Regions from separate parts of the Streptomyces sp. SAI-135 genome, predicted to be linked through region 1. Evidence: riboswitches for the same ligand, from Rfam matches in the RefSeq annotation. Region 1 holds a riboswitch; the other holds the start of a gene.

Region 1 (7,375 bases):
GCGTCCGCAAGGCTCAGCAGCATCAGAACTCCCCGGTCCGGTCGGTCCGCAGCCGTTCAAGGACCAGCAGCGCCACCGCGCACACCACCATCAGGATCGTCGAAAGGGCCATCGCCTGGCCGTAGTTGAGGTCCCCGGCCCGTCCGAGCAGCCGGGCCACGGCGACCGGCAGGGTCGGGTTGTCGGGCCGCGCGATGAACACGGTCGCCCCGAACTCGCCCAGCGACACCGCGAAGGCGAAGCCCGCCGCGATCAGCAACGCCCGCCGCACCATGGGCAGATCGACCTCCCGCCACACCCGCCACGGCGAGGCCCCGAGCACGGCGGCGGCCTCCCGCAGCCGGTGGTCCACGGCCCGCAGCACGGGCAGCATGGTCCGCACCACGAACGGCACCCCGACCAGCGCCTGCGCGAGCGGCACCAGGATCCAGGACTGCCTGAGGTCCAGCGGCGGCTCGTCGAGGGAGATCAGGAACCCGAAGCCCACGGTCACCGCGGACACCCCGAGCGGGAGCATCAGCAGCGCGTCGAAGCCCCGCACGAAGCGCCCCGCGTCCCGCCGTGTCAGCGCGGCCGCGGCCAGCCCCCCGACCGCCACCGCGATGGCGGTCGCGACGAGGGCGTACTCCAGGGAGTTCCCGACCGCCTCGATCGGCGCGACGAGGAAGACCCCGCCGTCGGCGCCGGTCAGCGCCCGGTAGTAGCCGAAGTCGGGGGCGCCGAGCGACCGCTGGACGAGGACGGCGAGCGGCAGGAGAAGGAGTACGGCGATGATCGCGACGACCCCGGCCAGCAGCCCCCACTCCCCCGCCCCGCGCGGCCGCCGGGCAGTCACGGACGCGTCCACGAGCCGCAGCGCGGTCTCCCGGCGCCGCACGGTCCACGCGTGCACGGCGAGGACCGCGCCCACCGCGACGAACTGGATCAGCGTCAGCACGGCGGCCGTGGACAGGTCGAAGATCTCGGAGGTCTGCCGGTAGATCTCCACTTCCAGGGTCGAGAAGGTCGGCCCGCCGAGGATCTGCACGACTCCGAAGGAGGTGAACGTGAACAGGAAGACCATCAGCGCGGCAGCGGCCACGGCGGGCGCGAGGGCGGGCAGGGTGACCGTCCGCCAGGCCCTGAGCCGGGACGCGCCCAGCATGCGCGCGGCCTCCTCCTGGCGCGGGTCCAGCTGGGCCCACAATCCGCCGACGGTCCGTACGACCACCGCGTAGTTGAAGAAGACGTGCGCGAGCAGGATCGCCCACACGGTGGTGTCCAGCCGTACGCCCCACCACTCGTCCAGCAGCCCGCCGCGGCCGACCAACGCCAGGAAGGCCGTGCCGACGACGACCGTCGGCAGCACGAAGGGGACGGTGACCACGGCCCGCAGGAGCTGCTTGCCGGGGAAGTCGAAGCGCGCGAAGACGTACGCGCCGGGGAGCGCGATCAGGAGCGTGAGCGCAGTGGAGGCGAGCGCCTGCCAGGTGGTGAACCACAGCACGTGCCGGATGTCCGGCTGGGCGAGGACCTCGGTGATCCGGCCGAACTGCCAGGTCCCGCCGGCCTTGAGCCCGCGCGTGACGATCGCGGCGACGGGATAGGCGAAGAAGACGGCGAAGAACGCGACGGGCACGGCCACGAGTGCGAGCCGCGCCGCCGCGTTGTGGAGGGGCTTGCGGGGCCTTACTTCAGAACCAGCGAGGTCCACGACTTGACCCAGTCGTCACGGTGGTCGGCGATCTTCGCCGGGTCCATGGTCTCGGGATCCTTGGCCTGCGGACCGTACTTCGTGAACTCGGCGGGCACCTGGGCGCCCTCGACGACCGGGTACACGAACATGTTGAGCGGCATGTCCTCCTGGAACTCCTTGGTGAGCAGGAAGTCCAGGAGCGCCTTGCCGCCCTTGCTGTTCTCGGCGTTGCTGAGCAGCCCGGCGTACTCGGTCTGCCGGAAGCAGGTGCCGTCCGCGACCCCGGTGGGCGCGGTGGTGGGCTTCGGGTCGGCGTAGATCACCTCGGCGGGCGGCGAGGAGGCGTACGAGACGACGAGCGGCCGGTCGGCCTTGGCCTTCTTGCCTCCGGCCGACCCGGAGAACTCCTCGTTGTAGGCCTGCTCCCAGCCGTCGACGACCTTGACGCCGTTGTCCTTGAGCTTCGCCCAGTAGCCCTCCCAGCCTCCATCCCCGTACTTCGCGGCGGTCCCGAGCAAGAAGCCGAGGCCCGGCGAAGAGGTGGAGGCGTTCTCGGTGACGAGGAGGTTCTTGTAGGCGGGCTTGATCAGATCGTCGTACGACGTCGGCGGCTGGAGCTTGTGCTCGGTGAACCAGGCCTTGTCGTAGTTGACGCAGATGTCGCCGGTGTCGACAGGGGTGACCTTGTCGCCGTCGACGCGGTACCCCGCCTTGATCGTGTCGGCGCCCTTGGCCTCGTAGGACTGGAAGAGCCCGTTGTCGAGCGCGCGGGAGAGCAGGGTGTTGTCGACGCCGAAGAAGACGTCGCCCTGCGGGTTGTCCTTGGTGAGGATGGCCTTGTTGACGGCCTGCCCGGCGTCGCCGTCCTCCAGGACCTTGACCTTGTAGCCGGACTTCTTCTCGAAGTCGGCGAGGACGTTCTTGGAGACCGCCCAGGAGTCGTGGCTGACCAGGGTGACGGTCTTGGAGCCGGAGCCGGAGCCGGAGCCGGTGCTGTCGTCGGACGAGGATCCGCACGCGGACAGCGTGACCAGGCCGAGGCCGACGACGGCAGCGAAGAACTTCTTGTTGTTCACGGTGATGACCGAACTTCCTACCCAGAATGACCTGGGCGAGGTTCAGAGGGTCTGCGGCCCGATCGCCGCACTCTCAGCGCTGTCGCGCTCCCCTGTCGGATATGCAGATGTACGTACGAACGTCAGACTACCGCTCGGTGGCGGCGAGCTGACCACAGGCCCCGTCGATCTCCTGACCACGGGTGTCCCGGATCGTCACCGGCACGCCATGGGCGGCGATGGCCTCGACGAACGCCTTCTCGTCCTCGGGCCGGGAGGCCGTCCACTTCGACCCCGGGGTGGGGTTCAGGGGGATGAGATTGACGTGCACGGGCTTGCCCTTGAGCAGCCGCCCGAGCCGGTCCCCGCGCCACGCCTGGTCATTGATGTCCCGGATGAGCGCGTACTCGATGCTGAGCCGCCGCCCGGACTTCTCGACGTACTCGAACCCGGCGTCGAGGACCTCGCGCACCTTCCACCGTGTGTTCACGGGGACGAGGGTGTCGCGCAGCTCGTCGTCGGGGGCGTGCAGGGAGATCGCGAGCCGGCACTTGAACCCTTCGTCGGCGAACCGGTGAATGGCCGGCACGAGCCCGACGGTCGACACAGTGATGCCGCGCTGCGACAGCCCGAGCCCGTCGGGGGCGGGATCGGTGAGCGCGCGGATGGACTGCGTCACCCGCTTGTAGTTGGCGAGCGGCTCGCCCATCCCCATGAAGACGATGTTGGAGAGCCGCGCCGGTCCCCCCGGAACCTCCCCGTCCCGCAGCGCCCGCATCCCGTCGACGATCTGGTGGACGATCTCGGCGGTGGACAGATTCCGGTCCAGCCCCGCCTGCCCGGTGGCGCAGAAGGGACAGTTCATCCCGCAGCCGGCCTGCGAACTGATGCACATGGTCACCCGGTCCGGGTACCGCATCAGCACCGACTCCACGAGCGTCCCGTCGAACAGCCGCCACAGCGTCTTGCGCGTGGTCCCCTGGTCGGTCGACAGATGCCGTACGACGGTCATGAGCTCGGGAAGCAACGCCTCCTGCAGCTTGCCGCGCGAGCCGGCCGGGATGTCCGTCCACTCCGCCGGGTCGTGCGCGTACCGCGCGAAGTAGTGCTGCGAGAGCTGCTTGGCACGAAACGGCTTCTCCCCGATCCCGGCCACGACCTCCTTGCGCTCGGCAGGAGTGAGATCAGCGAGATGCCGCGGCGGCTTCTTGGCTCCGCGGGGGGCGACGAAAGTGAGTTCTCCGGGTGCAGGCATAACCCTTCCAGTGTGGCAGATCAACGGCGGGGGCCCAGGCCGGAGCGGGGTGGGGGTGGTCACCCGTGGGTACCGTCTGTCGGCGTTGGCTGGCTTCGGACGGCCCAGGGACGGCCCAGGGGGCTGGCTCAGCGGTCGCGGGCACAATCTGCGGCACGCGACTCTCCGCTCAGAGGGAACTTGACCGTGACCTCCGCTTCGAGCTGGCGTAGGTCAGCCGTACAAGGGCACCTTGTAGGGCGTTCACCCTCCGCGCCAGCCCCTCCTTACGGCATCCTACGTGTACGCGTAGGAGCAGAACCGAAAAGCTGAAGCTGTGCCTGTGGGGGAGCCATGGAAATCGTTGATCACTTCCTTGCACGCTATGCAAAGGAGTACGACTTCTACAACCGGGCAGCAGAACTAGTTGCTCAAGCCCTGGAAAGAGACCTCAAGGAGTCAGGTGTCCGCTGTATCGTCACTCACCGCGCGAAGGACATCAAGCGCCTAGAAGAAAAGTGCCGCCAACGAGCACCTAAAAAGAAGTACACGAATGTAGAAGACGTCTACGACGATATCGTCGATCTGGCGGGCGTCCGCATCGCGCTCTATTTCCCAGGTGAACAAGACCAGGTAGAAAAAGCCGTCAATCGCCTGCTCGACGTGACGGAGAAGAAGGATTTTCCTGAATCGAACGAGAGGCCACCCGGAAAAGAGTTCTCCGGATATTCGGCAACCCACTATCGAGTTAGGCTCAAGGAACGCGAGCTAGTCGATTTGGATAAGCGATACGCGAAGGCGCGTGTCGAAGTGCAGGTCGCTTCAGTACTTATGCACGCATGGTCAGAGGTTGAGCATGATCTCGACTATAAGCCACTGTCGGGCGAATTGTCCGACGCAGAAAAGGCGATCCTAGACCAACTCAATGGTCTGGTGATCGCTGGCGAGATGTCGCTCAAAATGCTGCAAGAAGCGAGTAAGAATCGAGTCGCCAGAAGTGGACGATTCCTCAACCACTACGAATTGGCCGCATATCTGCTGAGCCAGGCGGGGAAGATTCTGAACGAGCCGGTTGGAGACTCGGGCTTGGGGCGAGTTGACCTCCTATTCAATTTCTTGAGGAAACTGGAAAAAGAGTCACCTGCCGATCTGGCTCCGTATCTAGCATCACTGCACGACAACGTCGAGATGCGTCCTCTCGCAGAGCAAGTCATCGATGCTCTTCTCGCCGAAGACCCTTCGCGATACGAGCATTTCAACATGGTTCAAGTTGACGCAGATACCGCTTCACTTGATCCCCTTTCTCCGAGCGCACGAATGCATCAACAGATCGGCCATTTCCTTACAAGTTGGGTAGAGCTAGAAGAGTCTTTGCGCAACCTGGCACCGCAGGAAGATGGCGAGCGGATCGCGCCACCGATCTTCAGAATCCTCGACCGTCTACCGATGCTGGACACGGAGACTCGCCACGAAATCGATTTGTTGCGCAGGGTGCGTAACAATGTGGTTCACGGGAGGGATGTGCCAGCCTCCAGCTACCTAGCCGAAGCTACTGAGCGAATCCAAGAAATCACGAAAAGAGTGCGCCACTTGCTCTCCTCTCGATGAGATGGAAATTGCAGCTCTACGGCCATCGCTGGAAAATTAGGTCGGTGGAGCGGCTTTGGGCTGGAGCTGCTTTGGGGCGAGTGATCATGGCCCCGTAAGCTTCCGGCGAGTCGGGCAGTCTGTGGACCTGCCCGTTAAAGCACGACGTTGGGGCCATGATCTTAGAGGCTCGCCCCAAAGTGGCTGCCTAAAGCCGTGGAGCCGACCGCCCCAGCCACAGAGGGTGTCTCCCCCGCTTCATGCCCGCAGCCGTCGAGCGCGCCGCCGGGCGCGGCCAGCCGGGGCGCAGACAGGAGGCAGGCCGCGCCGCAGAGGCGGCGCGCGCCCGCGCCGTGCGCGGGCCTTGATGAAGTAGGGAAAGTCTTATCCCGCTGGGATGAGGGCCTTCGGTCTCGGCTACGCCGCTACATCGCTCGGCGCCTGGCCATGCTCGAGGTACACCGGGGCGCTCGCCGCTCGGGCATCGATCGCCGCAAGGATGCGTCGGGCCAGGCGTGGGATCGTACGGTCCGCGATCTCGCTCGGGGCGACGAACATGACGCTCTTCAGCTCCTCGGCCTGGAGGCGGATCTCCTCCACGGTCTCCGGTGCAAGCTCGCCGCCGTCGAACAGGTACAGCACCTTGTCGCCCTCGGTAGCGCTGGGCGCCCAGTCGACGGCCAGTAGGCGGCCGAGCGTCGGTGTGATGTCGAGTTCTTCCCGTACCTCGCGGCTGGCAGCCTGAAGCGGAGACTCACCGGTCTCGACGTAGCCCCCGGGGATGTCCCAGTAGTCCTTGTACGTGGGCACCACCATGAGGACGCGCCCGCCGGCATCAAAGAAAAGCGCACCCGCTGCCATACGCGGATGCGCCATCTTCGCTTCATGCTCGTTCGCTGCCATGCAGCCGAGCGTACCCACCTAGACCACATGCAGCCGTTCGGCGAGATCCGCCATGGCCCGGCTCGGTCGGCTGCGCTGGTTGCGCACCCACGTGAGTACGAGTTCGCGGGCCATGTAGTGGCTCCGCACCTGCTCGGGTGCCCAGGACTCGGCTTCGAGGATCATCGCCAAGGCGTCGTCGACACGGTTGTGTGCGCTGAGGGCACGGGCCACCTCGATGTTGTGCCGCGTCCGGCGCTCCGTCGGCAGGCTGCTGGTGTCGATACGCGGACCGAGATCGACGGCTACCTGCATGTCGCCCAGCTCCCCCGCGGTCGCCACGCGGTGGATGTCGACGTTGGTCGGTCCGAAGGCGGTCCACATGTGGTTCGCGTCCTGTCCGAGTTGGCTGGCTGCCTGGTCGGCCTCGGCAAGGAACTCGCGCACGGTCGAGCGCTCCTCGGCGCGGGCGGCCGCAATCGAGCCAGCGAGGAAGAGCGACCCGTAGATCGACAGGAACTCCGGGCTGGCGGTCCCAGAGAGACCCGGGCGTAGGTAGTCGGACGCATCGCCGATGAGCTGTACGGCGGCGTCGAAGCGGCCAGTCGACAGAAGGCAGTGCCCCACGGACCGGAAGAGCGAGCCGATGACCGCCGGGTTGCCGGACTGCTGCGCCGCGCCCAATCCGCGATCGGCGGCGATCCAGGCGAGGTCCACCTCGCCCACCTTCCCGAGGACCATGGCCGCGCTCTGATACGTCAGCGCGAGCAGCTCGTTCGCCTCCTCACGCTCACGGCCGTCGTAGGACTGCGCTGCGATGAGAGCGTCTGCCAGCACCAGGGGCAGGCGCCGGGTCGCGAAGCCGTAGCGGGAAGCCTGGTAGGCGTCCATGATCTCTACGACGCTGGTGCGAAGCTCGTCCAGGGGCGTGGGGTCACCCTC
Region 2 (7,375 bases), 1.9 Mb from region 1:
GTCCCGGACGACCTGCTCATCGTCTGCTGCAGCGAGTCCACCGTGTACGCCAGCACCGAGCCGCCCGTCACCACGCTCTCCCTCAAGCCCCGACGCATCGGCACGGCCGTGATCCAGCTCCTCATCGACGCCATCGAAGGGGTCGAATCGGACCAGCCGGTCGAGCAGGTGATACCGACCGAGCTGATCGTGCGCACCTCGTCCCAGCGGCGTGCCCCGCGCACGACGGTCAGCCCGCCGCGGTCGCCCGAGGAGGAGTAGGCCGTCGGTCGGCGGATCGGGGCGCGGCGAACCAGCGGCTCCGGTCGACGGGGGCGGGTGCGGTGGTGCCGTGGTGCGGTGGTGCGGTGGTGCGGCCGGGTGTACGGCGGTGCGGTTCCCGGGCGTCCAGGCTCCTGGTCGGTCCCGAGGGTGTCGGGGCCCCCGGTGCCGAGGGTGGCCGGGCCGACGACACCGAGGGTGCCTGGGCCTGCGATGCAGAGGGTGGCCGGGCCCTCGGCCGCCGCACCCGCCGTCAACACCGCGGGGCGATCCGCCGCCTCCCGCGCCGGTGACCCGATCCGCCGTACAGCTGCCGCAGCGGAGCGCCCGGCAGGGGTCGAAGCCCGGCCCAATCGGGGCGAATGCCGCGGTGAACAGGAGTCTTGCTCCGATTCACCACCCCTGGGTCATCACACGGCGCGATCCGCATTCCTATGATGGGCCCACGACACCGCGGGCCGCTGCGACCAGGCAGTCCGAAGCGGTGCAGATGCGGCGCGATGGTGGAGGGGTCTGATGACTCAGGGGGCCGGTCAGGGACCCGAGGTGGAGCGCACGGCAGTGCTGCGCGACTTCCGGGTGCCCGCGTACGTCAACGAGACCGGTCCGTACGGCCACAGCACGCACCCCGGCGACGTCATTCCCGCCCACGAGGAGGCCTACCCGGAGGGGTACACCCCCACCGAGCAGGATCTGCCGGTCATCGACCACGGTGAAGGGTTCCAGCCCGTCGCCGACCCCGCCGAGCAGGCGGTGGACGGTCCCGGTCCGCTGTTCGTCGTCGGCGACGTCCACGGCTACCTCGACGAACTGATGGCCGCCCTCCACGAGAAGGGCCTGGTCGACGCCGCGGGCAACTGGTGCGCGGGCACCGCCCGGCTGTGGTTCCTCGGCGACTTCACCGACCGCGGGCCCGACGGCATCGGCGTCATCGACCTCGTGATGCGGCTCTCCGCGGAGGCCGCCGCGGCGGGCGGCTACTGCAAGGCCCTCATGGGCAACCACGAGCTGCTGCTGATCGGCGCCAAGCGGTTCGGCGACACCCCCGTCAACTCCGGCGCGGGCACCGCCACCTTCCAGGCCGCCTGGCTGCTCAACGGCGGGCAGAAGACCGACATGGACCGCCTCCAGGACCACCACCTGCAGTGGATGGCCCGGCTCGACGCCGTCGAGGAGGTCGACGGCCATCTGCTCGTGCACTCCGACACCACCGCCTATCTCGACTACGGCGACTCGATCGAGGCGGTCAACGACACCGTCCGCGAGACCCTCACGCGCAACGACGCGGACGAAGTGTGGGACCTGTTCCGCAAGTTCACCAAGCGCTTCTCCTTCCGCGACGAAGGCGGCGCCGACCACGTGCGCTCCCTGCTCGACACCTACGGCGGCAGCCGCATCGTGCACGGCCACAGCCCGATCCCCTATCTGCTGGGCGAAGTGGGCTCCGAGGAGGACAAGGAAGAATCCGGTCCGGTGGTCGAGGGACCGCACGTCTACGCCGACGGCCTGGCCATCGCGATGGACGGCGGAGTGACCATGGCCGGAAAACTGCTGGTCCAGCAACTGCCCCTGGATATCTGAGCCTTCACGGGGCAGAGGTTCCCCCAGGACGGGCCGCCCGTCGACCGCGCAGGCCAGAGGCCAATTTCTGGAAACCCCCTGTCACCCTGTGCCGTGACCGCTCTACCATCTGCTTATCCGTAGCAGGCTCCCCTCCGTTTCTGCCCGACGGCTCGTTGTCATGCGAGCCCCAAGCCCTACGGAGCATCGGGGGATGCACATGAACAGCGTTCCGCAGCACCTGCACAGCGAGGACCGCCAGGAGTACGAGCGGATCCTCGATGGGGCGCTGCGCTCCGCACCACACCGTCCCGAACTGGCCGCCGTCGGACAGCGGCTGAATCCCGAACAGCTGCGCACCATGGCGCTCAACGCCACCGCGATCATCACGGCGGCCGCGGCGACCGAGTACCAGCACTACGTGAAGGTCCGCGAGGAACAGCGCCGCCCGGCGACGCCGTCCACCCTGTCGTCCGTGCACGAACCCGGCCCCGCCGAGTCGGGCACGGGTGCGATGGGGCTCGCCACCACCATGGGAGAGGTCGCCGAGACCGCCGGTGCGGGCGCCGTCGCCGTCGCCGCCGTCCTGACGCCCGTCCTCGCCGGAATCGCCGCGGCGATCTTCCTGCTCGTGGGCTACATCCTCCAGATGCTCAGCCCCCCGCCGGCGTTCGCCCACGCGATGATCACTATCGGATGGGTGTTCGGCGCGCTGACCGCGGCCGCCATCCTGGTCGCCGCCGTCGGCCTGCTGATCACCGCGCTGCGCAACCGGCCCTCGCCGGACGCGGGGTACGGCGAGCTCAGCGAGGAGGTGGCACGGGCCAGGGACGACTGGCGCGAGGCGCTGCTGGAACGGGGTCTCCTCCCCTTCCTCAGGGAGGCCCTGGCCGACCCCGGCACCGCCGCACTGCACCACACGGCACCACCCGCACCGACCAGCCGGATGCCCAGCCTCGGCTACGACCGCCCCGGCTTCAGCAGTCCGGACGACGGAGCCTCCGGTGCCCGTCCGAGCTTCACCAGCCCGGACTACACCAGCCCGGACTTCGGGGGGCCGGAGCACCAGCCGGGAGTAGCACCCGGCACAGCCCCTCGGCTTGCGCCCCCACCACGGGGAGCGCAAGCCGAAGACCCGGCCGCGGGCCACTCGCCGACGGTTCACCCGCTGACGGTTCGGCCGTCGACGGTTTGGCCTTCTCAGTCGGTGATCGGCAGATAGACCCGGTTGCCCGCCGCCGCGAACTCCTTCGACTTCTGGGCCATGCCCTCCTCGATCTCCTCCTGACTGTCGCCGTGGCGTCGGCGGATGTCCTGGGAGATCTTCATCGAGCAGAACTTCGGCCCGCACATGGAGCAGAAGTGAGCCGTCTTGGCCGGTTCGGCCGGGAGGGTCTCGTCGTGGAACTCCCGGGCCGTGTCGGGGTCGAGGGCCAGGTTGAACTGGTCCTCCCAACGGAATTCGAACCGAGCGTCGGAGAGGGCGTCGTCCCACTCCTGGGCGCCCGGGTGTCCCTTGGCGAGGTCGGCCGCGTGGGCGGCGATCTTGTAGGTGATGACCCCCGTCTTGACGTCGTCCCGGTTGGGCAGGCCCAAGTGCTCCTTGGGCGTGACGTAGCAGAGCATCGCCGTGCCCCACCATGCGATCATCGCGGCGCCGATGCCGGAGGTGATGTGGTCGTAGGCCGGCGCGACGTCGGTGGTCAGCGGGCCGAGCGTATAGAACGGAGCTTCATCGCAGATCTCCTGCTGAAGGTCGATGTTCTCCTTGATCTTGTGCATCGGGACATGCCCCGGGCCCTCGATCATGGTCTGTACGTTGAAACGCTTCGCGATCCGGTTGAGTTCCCCGAGCGTGCGCAACTCCGCGAACTGCGCCTCGTCGTTGGCGTCCGCGATCGAACCGGGCCGGAGGCCGTCTCCCAGCGAGTACGTGACGTCGTAGGCGGCGAGGATCTCGCACAGTTCCTCGAAGTTCTCGTACAGGAACGACTCCTTGTGGTGCGCCAGGCACCAGGCCGCCATGATCGAGCCACCACGCGAGACGATGCCCGTCTTGCGGTTGGCCGTCAGCGGTACGTACGGCAGGCGCACGCCCGCGTGGACCGTCATGTAGTCCACGCCCTGCTCGGCCTGCTCGATGACCGTGTCCTTGTAGATCTCCCAGGTCAGTTCCTCGGCGCGGCCGTCCACCTTCTCCAGCGCCTGGTAGAGCGGCACCGTGCCGATGGGGACGGGGGAGTTGCGCAGCACCCACTCACGGGTGGTGTGGATGTTGCGGCCGGTCGACAGGTCCATGACCGTGTCGGCGCCCCAGCGGGTCGCCCAGGTCATCTTCTCGACCTCCTCCTCGATGGAGGAGGTCACCGCGGAGTTGCCGATGTTGGCGTTGACCTTCACCAGGAACCGCTTGCCGATGATCATCGGCTCGATCTCCGGGTGGTTCACGTTCGCCGGGAGGACCGCTCGGCCCGCCGCGATCTCCTCCCGAACGACCTCGGGAGAGACGTTCTCCCGGATGGCCACGTACTCCATCTCGGGGGTGATCTCGCCGCGGCGTGCGTAGGCGAGCTGGGTGACCGCCTGGCCGTCACGGCTACGGCGCGGCTGGCGGGACCGCCCCGGGAAGACAGCGTCGAGGTTACGCAGGCCGCCCCGGGGCGAGGTGTGCTTGATCCCGTCGTCCTCGGGGCGCACGGGACGGCCCGCGTACTCCTCGGTGTCCCCACGGGCGATGATCCAGTTCTCCCGCAGTGGCACGAGGCCCCGGCGGACGTCCGTCTCGGTGAGCGGATCGGTGTACGGGCCCGACGTGTCGTACAGCGTGACCGACTGCCCGTTGGTGAGGTGCACCTGGCGGACCGGCACCCGCAGATCGGGGCGTGAGCCCTCGATGTACGCCTTGTGCCAGCCGATGGACTTCCCGGCCTCCGCGTCGAGCTGGTCGGAGGCAGGCGTGCGCGCGTCCTTGTTGGTCATGAGACCTACTCCCTACGCCGGCATTACCCGGTAACAGGTTCGGCGGTCGACGCAGCGGTTTCCGTCTGCCGACATTTCGTGGGGAACGTCACTCGCTGGAGATGACGTTCCACGTGAAACATCGCTGGGACGGAGGTCAGCGCCCTCTCAGCCCGGTGCTCCGAGCTCCCGCGTGTACAAAAGGTGGCTCCACGCTAGCGTCAATTCGGGCGCGGTGAACAGGGGGCCCCTGTCGTTCTTGCGATGATCGGGCGGTGACCACGACGCATCAGCCCCCGTACCCGCCCCCCGAGCCCCCGCGCCGACCGGGCTCCGGAAACGGCCCTGGGCCCGGTACAGGACACGGCCCTGGCAGCGGCTCCCGTGACGGCTTCGGAGACGGCCGGGGCTTCGGAGACGGCCGGGGCTTCGGCGGGAGCGGGACCGATGGAGTCGGCGGAGCCGGTGGAAACGGCGGGGTCGGCGGCTGGCACGAGCATGAGCAGGGGCAGCGGCAGGGGTCCGGTGGCGGACGTGGTGGTGGTCCCGGGTACGGCCAGGGTCACGGCCACGATCAGGGCGCGGGTCGTGCCGGCCAGGGCAGCGTCGGCGGTCCGGGGGGCGGCGGGGGTCACGGTGGTGAGGGGCAGGGCTATGGCCCCGGCGACGGGCGTGGGCACGGCGACGGACATGGGCACGGTCCCGGGGACGGCCACGGGCATGGGAGCGGGCCCGGTTCCGGCGGTGGGCACGGCCACTCGCACGGCCATGGTCACGGGCCGGCGGCTCCCGTCTCCAAACACCTGCGCAAGGTCATCGCAGCCATCCTGATCCCGTTCGGGGCGGCCGTCCTGGTGGGGCTCTTCGTGCTCTGGCCCGGCGGAGCCCCGGCGCACGAGCGCACCGGCGTCGGCTTCGACCGGCAGACCCAGCAGGCCACGGTCAGCAAGGTCGTGAGCGTCAGCTGCAAGTCGGTGAACGCCTCGGGGGAGACCCCGACCGGGGACACCTCCACGGCCGAGGGCTCGTCCGCCCAGCAGCAGGCGAACGGCACCTGCAAGAAGGCGACGATCCGGGTCGACACCGGCCAGGACAAGGGCCGCACCTTCACCGAGATCGTCCAGCCGGACCAGACACGGCAGTTGCACGAGGGCCAGAAGGTCGTGGTCGCCTACGAGCCCTCGGCGCCCAGGGATCTGCAGTACTCGGTCGCCGACGTGAACCGCAGGTTCCCAATGGGTCTGCTCGCCGGCATCTTCGCGCTCGCCGTGGTGGTCGTCGGGCGGCTGCGCGGAGTCATGGCGCTGGTCGCATTGGCCATCAGCTTCATGGTGCTGAACTTCTTCATCCTGCCCGCGATTCTCCAGGGCTCGAACCCGCTGGTCGTGGCGGTGATCGGGTCGAGCGCCATCATGCTGATCGCCCTTTACATGTGTCACGGTCTGTCCGCCCGCACCTCAGTGGCGGTGCTGGGCACGTTGATCTCCCTGTTGCTGATCGGCGTCCTCGGCTCGGCGTTCATCGACTGGGCCGCGCTGACCGGCAACACGGACGACAACACCGGGCTCATCCACGGGCTCTATCCGACGATCGACATGAGCGGTCTGCTGCTCGCCGGCGTCATCATCGGCTCGCTCGGTGTCCTCGACGACGTGACGGTCACGCAGACCTCGGCGGTCTGGGAGCTGCACGAGGCCAACCCGACGATGGGCTGGCGCGGGCTGTACCGCGCGGGTATCCGGATCGGCCGCGACCACATCGCATCCGTCGTCAACACGCTCGTCCTCGCCTACGCCGGTGCCGCGCTGCCGCTGCTGCTGCTCTTCTCCATCGCGCAGTCCAGCGTGGGGACCGTCGCCAACAGCGAGTTGGTCGCGGAGGAGATCGTGCGCACGCTGGTCGGCTCGATCGGCCTTGTCGCCTCGGTGCCGGTCACCACGGCCCTCGCGGCCCTCGTGGTCTCGGCCGACCGACCGGGCGTAGAGACGGCGGGGGCGTCGGTGCCGGCCCCGGCGACCAGCGTGAGCGCGGGCACGGCCGACAGCCGTCCGGCGGCCGGGCGTGGTGGCAAGGGGCGGCGGCGCAGGCGCTGATGTCACGGGGACGCCCAGGGGTTGGGCCGGGGTCGGCGCCACCTCCTGGCTCCCCTGACCGCAGGGGTCCGGTGATCGGTTCTCAGTGCCCAGTCCAGAGTCCTCCTGGGGCACGCCCACCGCAGAACTCCGTCGGAGCGCCCTCGCGAACCCGGCGCAGGCCGGGGCAGAAGCGTTCCTGCACCCTCCCGTCCTATCGATGAAGCGTTCCGCCACCTCGTTGCCGTCAGGGCGTCAAGGGGTCAGCCCGCGCTCTGTTCCTCCGCCAGGATCCGGTCCAGCGCCTCGTCGAGATGGGTGTCGAAATCGGCCAGTGCCGCCTCCTGGCCCAGCGGAACCAGCTTGTCGGTGCGGTCGAGGAACGCGATGATCGGCGCCGTCGACGAGCGGAACAGGGCCTGGTCACCGCCCACCTGAAGCCTGATCAGGACGTCGCCCAGCAGGTCGGAACCGGCGGGCGCGACCCGCACATCGCCCTCCCCGCAGGGCCTGCCCACCCCGTC

What was found. Region 1 has a riboswitch for thiamine pyrophosphate ahead of M2163_RS34220 (thiamine ABC transporter substrate-binding protein). Riboswitches for the same ligand answer to the same signal wherever they lie in the genome.
Region 2: another riboswitch for thiamine pyrophosphate. It lies ahead of thiC (phosphomethylpyrimidine synthase ThiC); the one in region 1 lies ahead of M2163_RS34220 (thiamine ABC transporter substrate-binding protein).

What each region holds. Positions count from the first base shown of each region.
Region 1 covers NZ_JARXYP010000002.1:6,522,908-6,530,282, reverse strand. The annotation lists gene M2163_RS34230 (ABC transporter ATP-binding protein) at 1-23, opposite strand, end outside; gene M2163_RS34225 (iron ABC transporter permease) at 23-1,624, opposite strand; gene M2163_RS34220 (thiamine ABC transporter substrate-binding protein) at 1,669-2,751, opposite strand; TPP riboswitch at 2,748-2,855, opposite strand; gene rlmN (23S rRNA (adenine(2503)-C(2))-methyltransferase RlmN) at 2,879-3,985, opposite strand; gene M2163_RS34210 (RelA/SpoT domain-containing protein) at 4,319-5,572, shown strand; gene M2163_RS34205 (NUDIX hydrolase) at 5,969-6,454, opposite strand; gene M2163_RS34200 (helix-turn-helix transcriptional regulator) at 6,473-7,375, opposite strand, start outside.
Region 2 covers NZ_JARXYP010000002.1:4,650,598-4,657,972, forward strand. The annotation lists gene M2163_RS25515 (LacI family DNA-binding transcriptional regulator) at 1-261, shown strand, start outside; gene M2163_RS25520 (metallophosphoesterase) at 778-1,842, shown strand; partial or broken gene M2163_RS25525 (hypothetical protein) at 2,036-2,893, shown strand; gene thiC (phosphomethylpyrimidine synthase ThiC) at 3,022-4,800, opposite strand; TPP riboswitch at 4,793-4,982, opposite strand; gene M2163_RS25535 (YibE/F family protein) at 5,055-6,872, shown strand; gene M2163_RS25540 (SsgA family sporulation/cell division regulator) at 7,115-7,375, opposite strand, start outside.